3 regions of the Streptomyces sp. NPDC101160 genome follow, and region 1 is predicted to be linked to each of the others. Evidence: riboswitches for the same ligand, from Rfam matches in the RefSeq annotation. Region 1 holds a riboswitch; each other region holds the start of a gene.

Region 1 (4,594 bases):
TGGTCGGGAACGGCGTGCCGTCGGGGAGCCGGGGCGCGGTCTCGACGACGTCCGGATTGCCGCACGGGCAGCGGTGCGCGATGGCGCGCAGGCCGCGCGGCGGACGGCCGAGCTGGGCCTCGAACGCGGCGACGTCGGCGGCGGTGGGCTCGGTGCGTTCGGTCTGCGGAGGGGGCGTTTCCATGTCTGCCTTGGTCGTCGGTGGTACGGGTGGGTCAGCGGCGGTCGGCGTTGTCGACGCCGTCCCACAGGTTGTCGTACCAGGGGCGGTCCGTGCCGCCCTGGTCGGTGCGCGGCCGGGCCTGCGCGTCGGGGTCGTTCACGGTGAAGCCGGTCTCGCCGGGCATCACGTAGTGCAGGTGCTCGCGGGCGAGCCGGCGCACATAGGCCGGGTCCTGGAGCCGGGCCTTCTCGTCCCGCAGCTCCTCGACCCGGCGGGCGGCGTCGGCGGCCTTGCGCTCCTGGTCGGCGATCTCGCCCTGCTGGGAGACGTACTGCCGCATCGGGTAGGCGAGCGCCACCACGAGCGAGCAGACGACGAGCGCGAGGAAGGCCGCGCGGCCGGTGAGCCGGGAGCGGGCGGCCTGGCGGCGGGTCTGGGAACGGTAGACACGGGCAGCGGTCTGCTCGCCGAGCAGCCTGATCCGGGTCGCGGTCGAGAACCGGTCCCGGTCCTTCACGGCCATGTCCAGCGGCTCCCCTGCGTCGCGTGTCTGATCAAACGTGCGTCCCCGCACACGGTACGGGACCGAGTGCGGGGACGTCCGTAACTACAGCGTCAGGGCAGGTCAGCCCGTGAAGCTCAGCCCTTGAAGCGCGGGAAGGCGCTGCGGCCGGCGTAGACCGCGGCGTCGTCGAGGATCTCCTCGATGCGCAGCAGCTGGTTGTACTTGGCGACGCGCTCGGAGCGGGCCGGGGCGCCGGTCTTGATCTGGCCGCAGTTGGTGGCGACGGCGAGGTCGGCGATGGTGACGTCCTCGGTCTCGCCGGAGCGGTGGGACATCATGCACTTGAAGCCGTTGCGCTGGGCGAGCTCGACGGCGTCCAGGGTCTCGGTCAGCGAGCCGATCTGGTTGACCTTGACCAGGAGGGCGTTGGCGGTGCCCTCCTCGATGCCGCGGGCGAGACGCTCCGGGTTGGTGACGAAGAGGTCGTCGCCGACGAGCTGCACCTTGGTGCCGAGCTTGTCGGTGATGGTCTTCCAGCCGGCCCAGTCGTCCTCGAACAGCGGGTCCTCGATGGAGACGAGCGGGTACGCGGAGACGAGCTCCTCGTAGTACTCGGTCATCTCGGCGGCCGAGCGGGACTTGCCCTCGAACTCGTACGAGCCGTCCTTGTAGAACTCGGAGGCGGCCACGTCGAGCGCGAGCGCGACGTCCTTGCCGGGCACGTAGCCGGCCTGCTTGATGGCCTCGAGGATGAGGTCGAGGGCCTCGCGGTTGGAGCCGAGGTTCGGGGCGAAGCCGCCCTCGTCGCCGAGGCCGGTGGACAGGCCCTTGTCCTTCAGGACCTTCTTGAGGGTGTGGTAGACCTCGGTGCCCCAGCGCAGGGCCTCGGAGAAGGACTCCGCGCCGATCGGGGCGATCATGAACTCCTGGATGTCCACGTTGGAGTCGGCGTGCGAGCCGCCGTTCAGGATGTTCATCATCGGAACGGGCAGCAGGTGCGCGTTCGGGCCGCCCAGGTAGCGGAAGAGCGGGAGGTCGGAGGCCTCGGAGGCGGCGTGCGCGACGGCGAGCGAGACGCCGAGGATGGCGTTGGCGCCGAGCGAGCCCTTGTTCTCGGTCGCGTCCAGGTCGAACATCGCCTGGTCGATCAGGCGCTGCTCGGTGGCGTCGTAGCCGACGAGCTCCGGGCCGATCTGCTCGATGACGGCGAGGACGGCCTTCTCGACGCCCTTGCCGAGGTAGCGGTTGGGGTCCCCGTCGCGGAGCTCAATGGCCTCGAACGCACCAGTGGAGGCACCGGAGGGAACGGCAGCACGGCCGGTGCTGCCGTCGTCGAGGCCGACCTCGACCTCGACGGTGGGGTTGCCTCGGGAGTCCAGGATTTCCCGGGCTACGACGACGTCGATGGACGGCACGAGCATCTCCTTCTGGGATGTGACGCTGGTTGTGACGCATGCGGCAAGGTCTCGTTCGCCTTGCGACAAGAGCCTAACCGGCGCGGGGGCTCCGGCCAGCCGGGCGCCCGCCCCCTGGGACGAAAAAGGACCCAAGGGCATGCATTGGGGGACGAAAGACCGCGGTTACCGATCGGTACGAAACGGGCCCGGAGCGCAGGCTCCGGGCCCGTTCCAGGGTCACCGCGGGGGGACAGCCGTCAGGCTCACTTCAGGTGGAGCTGCTGGCCCGGGTAGATCAGGTCGGCGTCCTGGACGATGTTCTTGTTCAGCTGGAACAGCTTCTGCCAGCCGCCCTTGACGTGGTGCGTCTGGGCGATGCTGCTCAGCGTGTCGCCGGCCTTGACCTTGTACTCGCCGTCGCCCTTGGCGACCTTCTTGCCGGTCGGGGTGGTGACGGTCTTCGCGGCCTTCGGCGCGGTGCGCTTCTCGCTGCGGGTGGTCGGCTGCTCGGCGGTGCGCTGGGTGGCGGGCTTCGGCGCGGCCGGCTTCGGGGCCGGGGCCGGGGCCTCGGCGGAGCCGCCGTCGTACGAGGCGCTGGACAGGCCGACGCCGCAGCTCGGCCAGGCGCCCTTGCCCTGGCCCGCGAGGACCTTCTCGGCGACAGCGATCTGCTGCGACTTGGAGGCCAGGTCCGCGCGGGAGGCGTAGGCGGTGCCGCCGTAGGCCGCCCAGGTGGAGTTGGTGAACTGCAGGCCGCCGTAGAAGCCGTTGCCCGTGTTGATGGACCAGTTGCCGCCGGACTCGCACTGGGCGACGGCGTCCCACTCGGCGGCGGTGGCGGCCGAGGCGGTGCCCGCGGTCATCAGCGGGGCGGCGACGGCGACGCCGGCGACACCGGCGAGGGTGACGACGCGGGTGACCTTGGACGGACGACGGTGCTTGCCCTTGCCGGAAAGCAGCATGGAAGTTCTCCTCACCGACGCCTACGAGGTGAGCTGTCGGGTTCGGGCGAGTGAGTTGCCCGGCCGCGTGTCCTTGCACGCGACTTCACCCCAAGCCGGTCGTCGGCCGTCTGTCTCAACGGCCGGGGCCGGCACTTACCTTGGGTCCCCCGCTCCTGCCTTCGGCGCTTGCGCGACGACTGTTCCCGGCGTCCGGCGGCAGGATTCGGCGTACCGGTCGGCGGGGCCCGCGGTGGCGAGCGGTCCTGACCGTAGACACACCCCCGGGGGAAGTTCAAAGCCCATCAACCCGGAAAAATCGCCCCTCCTTGCGCTCCGTCAGGTGACGTTTGCGCAGGTGAGGGGCGAAACGCGCAAAGTTTGCGGACGTAATACGGCCGTTCGACAAGAGAGACTCATGTCTCACTTGCACAGAACCGGACATTCAGTCCCTAACTACCCCTCAGGCGTAGTGGTGGGCGCGGGCTTCCCGAGGTTCAACTCAAGGCTCTGACCAGGGAGGATGAGGTCGGGGTCGGTGCCGACCGTCTTCTTGTTGGCGTCGTAGAGCGCGGTCCAGCCGCCGGGCAGGGCGTTCTGCTGTGCAATGTCCGACAGGCTGTCACCCGGCTTGACGGTGTATTCGTCCGAGCTGGGCGTCTTGTCCGTGTTGTCCGCGGCCGCGTCGCCGGCCGGGGCGGCATGCCGTCCGGATTCGGGCGAACCGTCCGTCTTGCCCGGTTCTTCTGTCGCGGCGTCACCGCGGTGCTTGCCCGTGCCGGTGGGGGCCGTTTCGGACGCATCAGGCGTACCGGGCGTAACGGAACCATCGGGCGTACCGGGCGTTACGGAGGTGCCGGGCGTCACGGGAGTGGTGGGCGCGGCCGGCGAGGCGGGCGTGGTCGGCGCGGTCGAAGTCGACGGGGCGGCCGGAGTGGTGGGCGCGGCGGGCGTCGTGGCGCTCGACGAGGGCTTGGTGGTCTTCGTGCCCGACTCGGCGGGCAGTCCCTCGGTGCGGTTCGACTCCTGGGGCGCCGCCGACTGCGTGGGAGTGGCGGCCGGGCCCGGGTCGACGGCGGGCTTCCTGCCGTCGTTCGTCAGGCCGGCGATCGGCGCGCAGGTGGCCCACTGGGTGTCGCCGGCGGCGAGCGCCTTGTCGGCGATCGCGATCTGCTGGGCGCGGCTGGCGAGGTCGGGGCTCGGCGCGTAGGCGAGGCCGCCGTGCCGCTCCCAGCTCTCCTGGGTGAACTGGAGCCCGCCGTAGAGCCCGTTGCCGAAGTTGGCGCTCCAGGCGCCGCCCGACTCGCACTCGGCGACCCGGTCCCAGGTCGGTGCGTCGGCGGCGGAGGCGGAGCCGGTGGCGAGCAGCGGCAGCGCCATGGCCGAGCCGGTGACTCCCGCGGCGACGACGATCGCGGGGGCCTGGCGGGGTCTGCGGTGACGTCCGTTCCCGGAGCGCATGCGGAGTGCCTTTCGCGTGACTGCTGAGGTTGCGGGTGAACGTAGCGGCATTCGAACGCACGTCACAAGTCGATGCAGCGCAGATCACGCGAAGATCACAGTATTGACGCTACGTCAGCTACGAGGG
Region 2 (4,594 bases), on a different contig from region 1:
GCGCGGGGGCAGTTCCGGTCGGTGCTCGGGAACCGCACCTTCTGGCTGTTCTCGCTGGCCATGACCGGCTCGTACGTGCTGTCGTTCCAGGTCTATCTGGCGCTGCCGCTCGCGGCGGACGGCACGGCGGCGACCACGGCCCTGTTCGTGGTGTCGGCGCTGGTCGCGCTGGCCGGGCAGCTGCGGATCACCGCCTGGTGCAAGGCGCGGCTCTCGCGCGAGCGGTGCCTGGTGCTCGGTCTTGCGCTGATGGGAGCGGCGTTCCTGGTGCCGGCGGCGCTCGGGCGCCCGGTGCCGGCGCTGCTGCTGTGCGCGGCGGTCCTGGCGGTGGCGAACGCGGTGCTCTACCCGTACGAGATGGACACGGTCGTCGCCCTGTCCCGGGGGCGCTGGGTGGCCACCCACTACGGGCTCTACAACACCGTGTGCGGGGTCGGCATCACGCTCGGGAACCTGGGCACGGGTGCCCTGCTCGACGTGACCGGCTGGTCGGCGGCGCCCTGGCTGGTGCTGTGCGCGGTCGGGCTCGGCTGCGCGGCGGCCATGGCGGCGCTCGCGCGGAGCGGGCGGCTCGCCGTAAGCCAACCGGCCGAGGAGGAGTCGCCGAGCCGCGCGGACTGACCGCACCCTGGGGAGGGCGCGGTACCGTCCGCCGCCCGGGACCGGGACCAGGGAGCACAGGGTGGCGCGAGCGGCGGTGCGGCGCGGGCGGGGGGAGGCCCCCAGGGGCGACCCCGACGCGTACCGGGGCGCCCGGCGGTTCCTCCGGGCGCTGCCGCCGCTGCTGATCGTGGGCGGGGTGCTCTACGACCTGGCGACCCCGCCCACCTACACGGCGGTGCCGCTGTTCTCGGCGGCGCCGCTGATCGCCGCGCCCTTCTTCTCGACCCTGACGACGCTGCTCACCGGCATCGCCGCCGTGCTCGCGAGCATCGGCCTGCACTTCTACAACCGGACCGCCGACTCGATCCCCTCGCTCACGGAGACGCTGACCGTCGTGACGGTCGCGGCGCTCGGCCTGCTGATCAACCGGGTGGTGCGGCGCAGCGGCGAACGGCTCGCCTCGGCGCGGGAGATCGCGGAGACCGCGCAGAAGGCGGTGCTCCCGGCGCCCGCCGAGCGGATCGGCGGGCTGCGGATCGCGGCCCGGTACGAGGCGGCGCGGGCGGACGCGTTCATCGGCGGCGACCTCTTCGCGGTGCAGGACACCCCGCACGGGGTACGGCTCGTGGTCGGCGACGTGCGCGGCAAGGGACTCGACGCGGTGGAGGCCGTCGCGGTCGTCATCGGTGCCTTCCGGGAGGCGGCCGAGCAGGAGTCGAGCCTGGAGGGGGTCGCGGCGCGGCTCGAACGGGCGCTGGCCCGGGAGGGCACGCGGCGGGAGGGCCTCGACGCCTTCGAGGGCTTCACGACGGCGGTCCTGGCCGAGATCCCGCGTTCGTCGCGGAGCGGGGACCGGCTCGTACGGGTGGTGAACCGCGGCCATCCCGAGCCGCTGCTGCTGTACGAGGACGGGGGCGTGACGCCGCTGCTGCCGAGCGAGGCGGCGCTGCCGCTGGGGATGGGGGACCTCGGGATGTGGCCGGACCGGGCCGACGAGTCGCCGTTCCCGCCGGGCGCGACGCTGCTGTTCTACACGGACGGCCTGTCGGAGGCGCGGGACCCGGCCGGGGTCTTCTACGACCCGAGGGCGCGGCTCGCGGGGCGGATCTTCCCGGGGCCGGAGGAGCTGCTCGACGCGCTGGTGGCGGACGTGCGCCGGCACACGGGCGGGGGCTCGACGGACGACATGGCGCTGCTCGCGGTGAGCCGGCCGGCGGTGGGGCAGCCGGAGCGGCGGCGGACGATGCCGGTGGTGCCGCCGGCGGGTCCTCGGGTGGGTCCTGGGGTGGGTTCTCGGGTGGTACCGCCGGGCGTGCCGCCCGGGCCGCCGTCAGGGGGCGCGGAGGGCGCATGACGGGCTGTAGTCGACAGGTCTCCCTCCGATAACAATTGACGTAACGTCAGATTCGCGTAGTGATCCCGGTCGCTTCTGAAGGGGGCTCAACTCGGGCGATTCCCTCTCAATTCAGTGAATGATCAAGAGGGACAGCTTGGAATCGGGTGCCCGTGTCTATTAACGTTCGATAACGCAGCGCGGTCGTCCCAGCCGTCGCAAGAGGCGGCACCGTGCGCACGCGCCGAATCCCGCAAGGGAACCGGGGAACCACCACTTGGGGTGAATCGGGCCCCGCCGCACCCGTGCGGCACGTCCGTAGGAGACCTTCCTGCTCCGAACCCGTCAGCTAACCCGGTAGGCGAGAAGGAAGGAAAGGAGAGCGCCTCCGTGGCCTCCAACACCCCCGCTCCGCATACCCCCTTCGCCTCCTACGACGCCCCCGGCGCGGGCGGCACGGACGGGGCGGCCGAGGAGTGGAACCCCACCGAGGACTCCCTGCGCGCCCAGAACCGTTCCGGCGGGCGCCACCGCGTGGTCAAGCAGCGCTCCAACTTCGCCCGCTCCTCCACCGTTCTCGGCGTCGGCGTCATCGCCGCCGTCGGCGCCGGCGGTCTGGCCACCGCCCAGCAGAAGCCGCCGGTCTCGATCGCCCTGCCGGACCTGCCGGACGTCGACCTGCCCGACGCGAGCGAACTCCCGGGCGTCGGCCAGCTGATCGGCCACGACGACCACAACGACTCCGCCGGCAACGGCAACACCCAGCCGCTCACCGCCCTCACCTACACCACCGCCGAGGACGAGACCGCCGGCGCCACGACGCAGACGTCGGCCGACGCCGGTGAGGCCCTGCGCGCCCGCATCCTCCAGCAGGCCGAGCAGCAGCAGGCCGCCGCCGACGCCGCCGAGAAGGCGACGGCGGAGAAGGCAGCCGCCGAGAAGGCGGCCGCGGAGGCCTCGGCCAAGGCCGACGCGGCGGAGAAGGCGGCCGCCGAGGCGAAGAAGAAGGCGGAGGAGGAGGCCGCGGCGAAGGCCGAGGCCGAGCGCCTGGCCAAGCTCGCCGCCGGCTACTCCCTGCCGACCTCCTCGTACACGATCACCTCCACCTACGGCGAGGCCGGCTCGATGTGGTCGTCCGGCTACCACACCGGCCTGGACTTCGCGGCTCCCACCGGCACCCCGGTCAAGGCCGTCCACAGCGGCACCGTGAAGTCGGCCGGCTGGTCCGGCTCCTACGGCTACCGGATCGTCCTGGAGCTGGAGGACGGCACCGAGGTCTGGTACTGCCACCTCTCCTCCATGACGGTCGCCGTCGGCCAGTCCGTCTCCACCGCCGACACCATCGGCCGCGTCGGCGCCACCGGCAACGTCACCGGCCCCCACCTCCACCTGGAGATCCACACCGCCTCCGGCGACCGCATGGACCCGGGCGCCTGGCTGCGCTCCAAGGGCCTCGACTACTGAGCCGGTCCTTCAGGGCCGGATGGTGCGGAGAGCCGGCCGGCGTTCAGGACCGGCCGCGCTCTGGACCGGCCGCGCTCTGGACCGGCCGCGCTCTGGACCGGCCGCGCTCTGGGCCGGCCGTGCTCAGGGCCGGCCGGCCGGAATAGGGCCGGCGGCGCAGGGGGTTGACCACCTCATGACCTCTCTTCGCCAGCTGGGCTCTTCCGACCTGCACGTCTTCCCGCTCGCTCTCGGCGGCAACGTCTTCGGCTGGAGCGCCGACGAGGCGCAGTCCTTCGCCGTCCTCGACGCCTACGCCGCCGCCGGCGGCAACTTCGTCGACACCGCCGACGTCTACTCGGAGTGGGTCCCGGGCCACGAGGGCGGCGAGTCCGAGACGCTCATCGGCCGCTGGCTCGCCTCCCGCGGCAACCGCTCCGACATCCTCGTCGCCACCAAGGTCGGCGCCCACTCCCGCTTCAAGGGCCTGAGCGCTCCCACCATCAAGGCCGGCGCCGAGGAGTCGCTGCGCCGCCTCGGCACCGACTACATCGACCTCTACTACACGCACTTCGACGACGAGTCCGTGCCGGTCGAGGAGATCGTCACCGCCCTCGACCAGCTGGTGAAGGACGGCAAGGTGCGGGCCGTCGCCGCCTCCAACATCTCCCCGGAGCGGCTGCGCGCCTCCCTCGACTTCGCCGAGGCCGAGGGCCTCGCCCGCTATGTCGCCCTCCAGCCGCACTACAACCTGGTCTCCCGCGAGACCTACGAGGGCCCGCTCCTGGAGACCGCCGAGCAGGCCGGGCTCGCGGCCGTCCCGTACTTCGGTCTCGCGGCCGGCTTCCTCACCGGCAAGTACCGCCCCGGCGTCGAGGTCTCCAGCGTCCGGGCCGCCGGCGCGGCCAAGCACCTGGACACCGAGCGCGGCCGGAAGGTGCTCGCCGCCCTCGACGCCGTCGCCGAGGCCCACGAGGCCGAGCTCGCCTCGGTCGCCCTCGCCTGGCTGGCCACGCAGCCGACCGTCGTCGCCCCGATCGCCTCGGCCCGCACGGTCGAGCAGCTCCCGGCGCTCATCGCCGCCACCGAGCTGAAGCTGACGGACGCCGAGCTGGCCGCCCTCACCGAGGCGTCCGCGCTGTAGGCGTCGGCTCCCTAGCTCCGGTACGGGTTGTAGCCGCCGTAGTCCAGGTACTGCGGCGGCGCCCACACCCG
Region 3 (4,594 bases), on a different contig from region 1:
CCACCCGGGCGTACGGGTCTCCCTGGAGGTCCCGGTCTCCCGGCTGTCCAAGGGCCTCGGCCTGCTCGCCGAGGCGCTGATCGCCCCGGCGTTCGCCGAGTCCGAGGTCGAGCGCCTGGTGCGCAACCGGCTCGACGAGATCCCGCACGAGACGGCCAACCCGGGCCGCCGGGCCGCCAAGCAGCTCTCCAAGGAGCTGTTCCCGGCCTCCTCGCGGATGTCCCGGCCCCGCCAGGGCACCGAGGAGACCGTCGAGGCGATCGACGCCGCCGCCGTCCGCGCCTTCTACGACGCGCACGTGCGGCCGGCCGCGGCCACCGCCGTGGTCGTCGGCGACCTCACCGACGTCGACCTGGACAAGGTGCTCGCCGAGACCCTCGGCGCCTGGACCGGCGCGCCGGCCGCGCCGCGCCCCATGGCGCCCATCACGGCCGACGACACCGGCCGGGTCGTCATCGTGGACCGTCCGGGCGCCGTCCAGACGCAGCTGCTCATCGGCCGCGTCGGTGCCGACCGCCACGACCGGGTCTGGCCGGCCCAGGTGCTCGGCACGTACTGCCTCGGCGGCACGCTCACCTCCCGCCTGGACCGCGTCCTGCGCGAGGAGAAGGGCTACACGTACGGTGTGCGCGCCTTCGGCCAGGTGCTGCGCTCGGACGACGCGGGCCACGGCGCGGCGATGCTCGCCATCAGCGGCTCGGTGGACACTCCCAACACCGGCCCGGCACTTGACGACCTGTGGAAGGTGCTGCGCACCCTGGCCGCCGAGGGTCTGACCGACGCCGAGCGCGACGTGGCGGTGCAGAACCTGGTGGGTGTCGCCCCGCTGAAGTACGAGACCGCCGCCTCCGTCGCGGGCACGCTGGCCGACCAGGTCGAGCAGCACCTCCCGGACGACTACCAGGCGCACCTGTACGCGCGCCTGGCCGAGACCGGCACGGTGGAGGCGACCGCGGCCGTGGTCAACGCCTTCCCGGTGGACCGGCTGGTCACCGTCCTGGTCGGCGACGCCTCGCAGATCGAGGAGCCGGTGCGGGCGCTCGGCATCGGTGAAGTGACCGTCGTCACCGGCTGATTGAGCCCTCGTCACGAGGACCCTGACGACCTGGTTCGTCAGGGTCCTCGCTATTTGTCCGTATTGCGGGCGAGTGTTGGTGAATGCCCTGTGGCAAGTCTTACAAACTGGCGCGTCTGTTTGGCGATTGACTGAAGATCGGCCTAGCGTCGACGCGACTGTTCGCCCGTTGCACCACGCCGCACCCGCGGCGAACGGACAGTCATCGCCGAGTCCCCGCAAGGCGCGAGCCTGGGGAGCCGGGGACCCACACGAAGTCCCTGGGGTGAATCGGACGCCTTCGCTCCGCGCGGAGGGGCCCGTAGGAGACCTTCCTGCTCCGAACCCGTCAGCTAACCCGGTAGGCGAGAGGGAAGGAAAGGATCAGCCACTTCATGGCGTTCACCCGTGCCACCGGGAAGCATCGTGGTCCGAGCCGTCTGACGCGCCGTGGCGCGGGCATCGCCGGCGTGGCGACGCTCGCCACCACCGGCGTCATCGGCACCCTCGCCTCCCCGGCGCTCGCCGCCGACACGGAGAGCCCCTCCCCGGAGGACACCGGTCTCACCCAGGTGATCACCGAGGAGTCCCTCACCGAGCACGTCGACGCCCAGGCCGCCGCCCAGGAGAAGCAGGCCTTCGAGGCCGCCGCCCGCGTCAAGGCCGCCGCCGAGGCGAAGCGCAAGGCCGAGGCCCGCGCCAAGGAGATCCGCCAGGCCAAGGAGCGTGCCGCCCGCGAGGCCGAGCGCAAGCGCCTGAACTCCTTCCAGGCCCCCGTCGCCCACTCGTACGTCTCCACCGGCTACAACACCGGCGGCTCGCTCTGGTCCTCCGGCCACCACTCCGGCATCGACTTCCACGCCGCCTACGGCACCACGGTCGTCGCCGTCGGCTCCGGCACCGTCGTCGAGGCCGGCTGGGGCGGCGCGTACGGCAACAACATCGTCATCCGGATGAACGACGGCACGTACACCCAGTACGGTCACCTCTCCGCCATCCGTGTCTTCGTCGGCCAGAAGGTGACCCCCGGCGAGCAGATCGGCGTCTCCGGCTCCTCCGGCAACTCGACCGGCCCGCACCTCCACTTCGAGGCCCGCACCAGCCCCGAGTACGGCTCGGACATCGACCCCGTCGCGTACCTGCGCGCCCGCGGTGTCGACGTCTGACGTCCGACTCCCCGCTCAGCGCGAAGAAGCCCCGGCTCGAACGAGCCGGGGCTTTTTTCGTCCCTGAATTACCGGTCGGCATCGGAAATTCCCGCGTCCTGCAATAGAGTCGCCGAACGGGCTACGCCCGACGGGGTTCAGCGTGGAGAAAAGCGGAGGTCGGACATGCGCATTCCCGCGCAGTCGGTATGCACGGCGATCCGGGACGACATCGTCTCCGGTGTGTACGCGCGGGGCGCCAGACTGACGGAGGAACAGCTCGCCCGCCGCTACGGAGTCTCCCGCGTCCCGGTCCGCGAGGCGCTGCGCACCCTGGAGTCCGAGGGCTTCGTCATCACCCGCCGGCACGCTGGCGCCCAGGTCGCCGAACCCGGCGAGCAGGAGGCCGCCGACCTGCTCGACATGCGCTCCCTGCTCGAACCCCTCGGTGCCCACCGGGCCGCCCAGCGCCGCACCGAGGCCCACCTGAAGGTCCTGCGCGGCCTGGTCAGGCTGGGGCAGGAGCGGGCCCGGCACGGCTGGAGCGAGGACCTGCGCGCCCTGGACGGCTGGTTCCACGAGACGCTGGCGCAGGCCTCCGGCAGCCCGCCGCTCACCGCGCTGCTCACCCAGCTGCGGCAGAAGATCGCCTGGATGTACGCGGCCGAGCCGGCCGACCGGCCCGCGGACTCCTGGGCCGAGCACGGTGCGATCGTGGACGCCGTGGCGCGCGGCGACGCCGAGCGGGCCCGGGCCCTCACCGCGCTGCACGTGGAGCGGGCGGCGCCGCGACTCCGGCTGAAACATCCGGAGCGGACCCGTGTGAGGGTTTCGCAACATGCCGTAAACAATGCGGGAGCGCGGAATTAACGTGCGCACCGTATACAAAGAGGCGGGCAATTCGACGGGCTCTGTTTCAGGCTGCCCGAAATGAATTCCCGTACCTTTTTCCGTGCTGATTTGAAAAGAGCCGCGCCCGCCGGATGACCGGTGGGCGCGGCTCGTTTTCCGATCCGCCGTCGGGGAGGACGGGGGGAAGTCGGGTCAGACGGTCTCGGGGAGCTCGTCGAGACCCTCGGCGACCAGCCGCGCCAGGCGGTCGAGCGCGGCCTCGGCGCCGTCGGCGTCCGACGCGAGCACGATCTCCTCGCCACCCTGCGCGCCCAGGCCGAGCACCGCGAGCATGGACGCGGCGTTGACGGGGTTGCCGTCGGCCTTGGCGATCGTCACGGGGACGCCGGAGGCCGTGGCGGCACGGACGAAGATGGAGGCGGGGCGGGCGTGCAGGCCCTCGGCCCAGCCGACGTTGACGCGGCGCTCAGCCATGGTGGTAGCCCTTCAACATTCAGCGGTTGTCTAGACCAGTCTCTCACACGCGACCGGTGTCACTGTCGTACCCCGGCCGTACGCTTTCCCCATGCAGAGCGCGTCGGAACAGCCCGAACAGCCGGAGCACGCGTACCCGGACCACTGGGAAGCGGACGTGGTCCTCCGGGACGGCGGCACCGCGCGCATCCGCCCGATCACCGCCGACGACGCCGAGCGACTCGTCAGCTTCTACGAGCAGGTTTCGGACGAGTCGAAGTACTACCGCTTCTTCGCGCCCTACCCACGGCTGTCCGCCAAGGACGTGCACCGCTTCACCCACCACGACTTCGTGGACCGGGTCGGCCTCGCCGCGACCGTGGGCGGCGAGTTCATCGCCACCGTGCGCTACGACCGGATCAGCCCCGACGGGCGCCCGGCCTCCTTCCCCGCCGACGAGGCCGAGGTCGCCTTCCTGGTCCAGGACGCGCACCAGGGCCGCGGGGTCGCCTCCGCCCTCCTGGAGCACATCGCGGCGGTCGCGCGCGAGCGCGGGATCCGGCGGTTCGCGGCCGAGGTGCTGCCCGCCAACACCAAGATGATCAAGGTGTTCACGGACGCCGGCTACACCCAGAAGCGCAGCTTCGAAGACGGCGCCGTCCGCCTCCACCTCGACCTGGAGCCCACCGACCGCTCCCTCGCCGTCCAGCGCGCCCGGGAACAGCGCGCCGAGGCCCGCTCCGTACAGCGGCTGCTCACCCCCGGCTCCGTCGCCGTGATCGGCGCCGGCCGCACCCCCGGCGGCGTCGGCCGGACCGTGCTGCGCAACCTGCTCGACAGCGGCTTCACCGGCCGCGTCCACGCCGTCAACGCCGCCCTGGGCGAGACCGGCCCGGGGGAGGGTCCGCACCAGCTGGAGGGCGTGCCCGCCTTCCGGTCCGTCGGCGACATCGGCGCGCCGGTCGACCTCGCCGTCGTCGCCGTGCCCGCCGAGCGCGTCCCCGAAGCCGTGGCCGACTGCGGCGAGCACGGCGTGCCCGGCCTGGTCGTGCTCTCGGCCGGATACGCGGAGAGCGGCGCCGAGGGCCGC

What was found. A riboswitch is a leader RNA that binds a small molecule or an ion and turns the genes downstream of it on or off. The one in region 1 is predicted to bind cyclic di-AMP.
Region 2: another riboswitch for cyclic di-AMP. It lies ahead of ACIRSU_RS22475 (M23 family metallopeptidase); the one in region 1 lies ahead of ACIRSU_RS35490 (transglycosylase family protein).
Region 3: another riboswitch for cyclic di-AMP. It lies ahead of ACIRSU_RS30400 (M23 family metallopeptidase); the one in region 1 lies ahead of ACIRSU_RS35490 (transglycosylase family protein).

Annotation. Positions count from the first base shown of each region.
Region 1 is NZ_JBIWPJ010000015.1:43,878-48,471, forward strand. Features, by position in the region: gene ACIRSU_RS35475 (DUF501 domain-containing protein) at 1-184, opposite strand, end outside; gene ACIRSU_RS35480 (septum formation initiator family protein) at 216-686, opposite strand; gene eno (phosphopyruvate hydratase) at 803-2,089, opposite strand; gene ACIRSU_RS35490 (transglycosylase family protein) at 2,329-3,027, opposite strand; cyclic di-AMP (ydaO/yuaA leader) riboswitch at 3,031-3,204, opposite strand; gene ACIRSU_RS35495 (transglycosylase family protein) at 3,463-4,467, opposite strand; gene ACIRSU_RS35500 (cytochrome P450) at 4,582-4,594, opposite strand, start outside.
Region 2 is NZ_JBIWPJ010000006.1:639,933-644,526, forward strand. Features, by position in the region: gene ACIRSU_RS22465 (MFS transporter) at 1-621, shown strand, start outside; gene ACIRSU_RS22470 (PP2C family protein-serine/threonine phosphatase) at 698-1,957, shown strand; cyclic di-AMP (ydaO/yuaA leader) riboswitch at 2,169-2,315, shown strand; gene ACIRSU_RS22475 (M23 family metallopeptidase) at 2,327-3,400, shown strand; gene ACIRSU_RS22480 (aldo/keto reductase) at 3,576-4,523, shown strand; gene ACIRSU_RS22485 (PrsW family intramembrane metalloprotease) at 4,535-4,594, opposite strand, start outside.
Region 3 is NZ_JBIWPJ010000010.1:120,714-125,307, forward strand. Features, by position in the region: gene ACIRSU_RS30395 (M16 family metallopeptidase) at 1-1,075, shown strand, start outside; cyclic di-AMP (ydaO/yuaA leader) riboswitch at 1,272-1,437, shown strand; gene ACIRSU_RS30400 (M23 family metallopeptidase) at 1,450-2,220, shown strand; gene ACIRSU_RS30405 (GntR family transcriptional regulator) at 2,386-3,069, shown strand; gene ACIRSU_RS30410 (HPr family phosphocarrier protein) at 3,244-3,525, opposite strand; gene ACIRSU_RS30415 (GNAT family N-acetyltransferase) at 3,617-4,594, shown strand, end outside.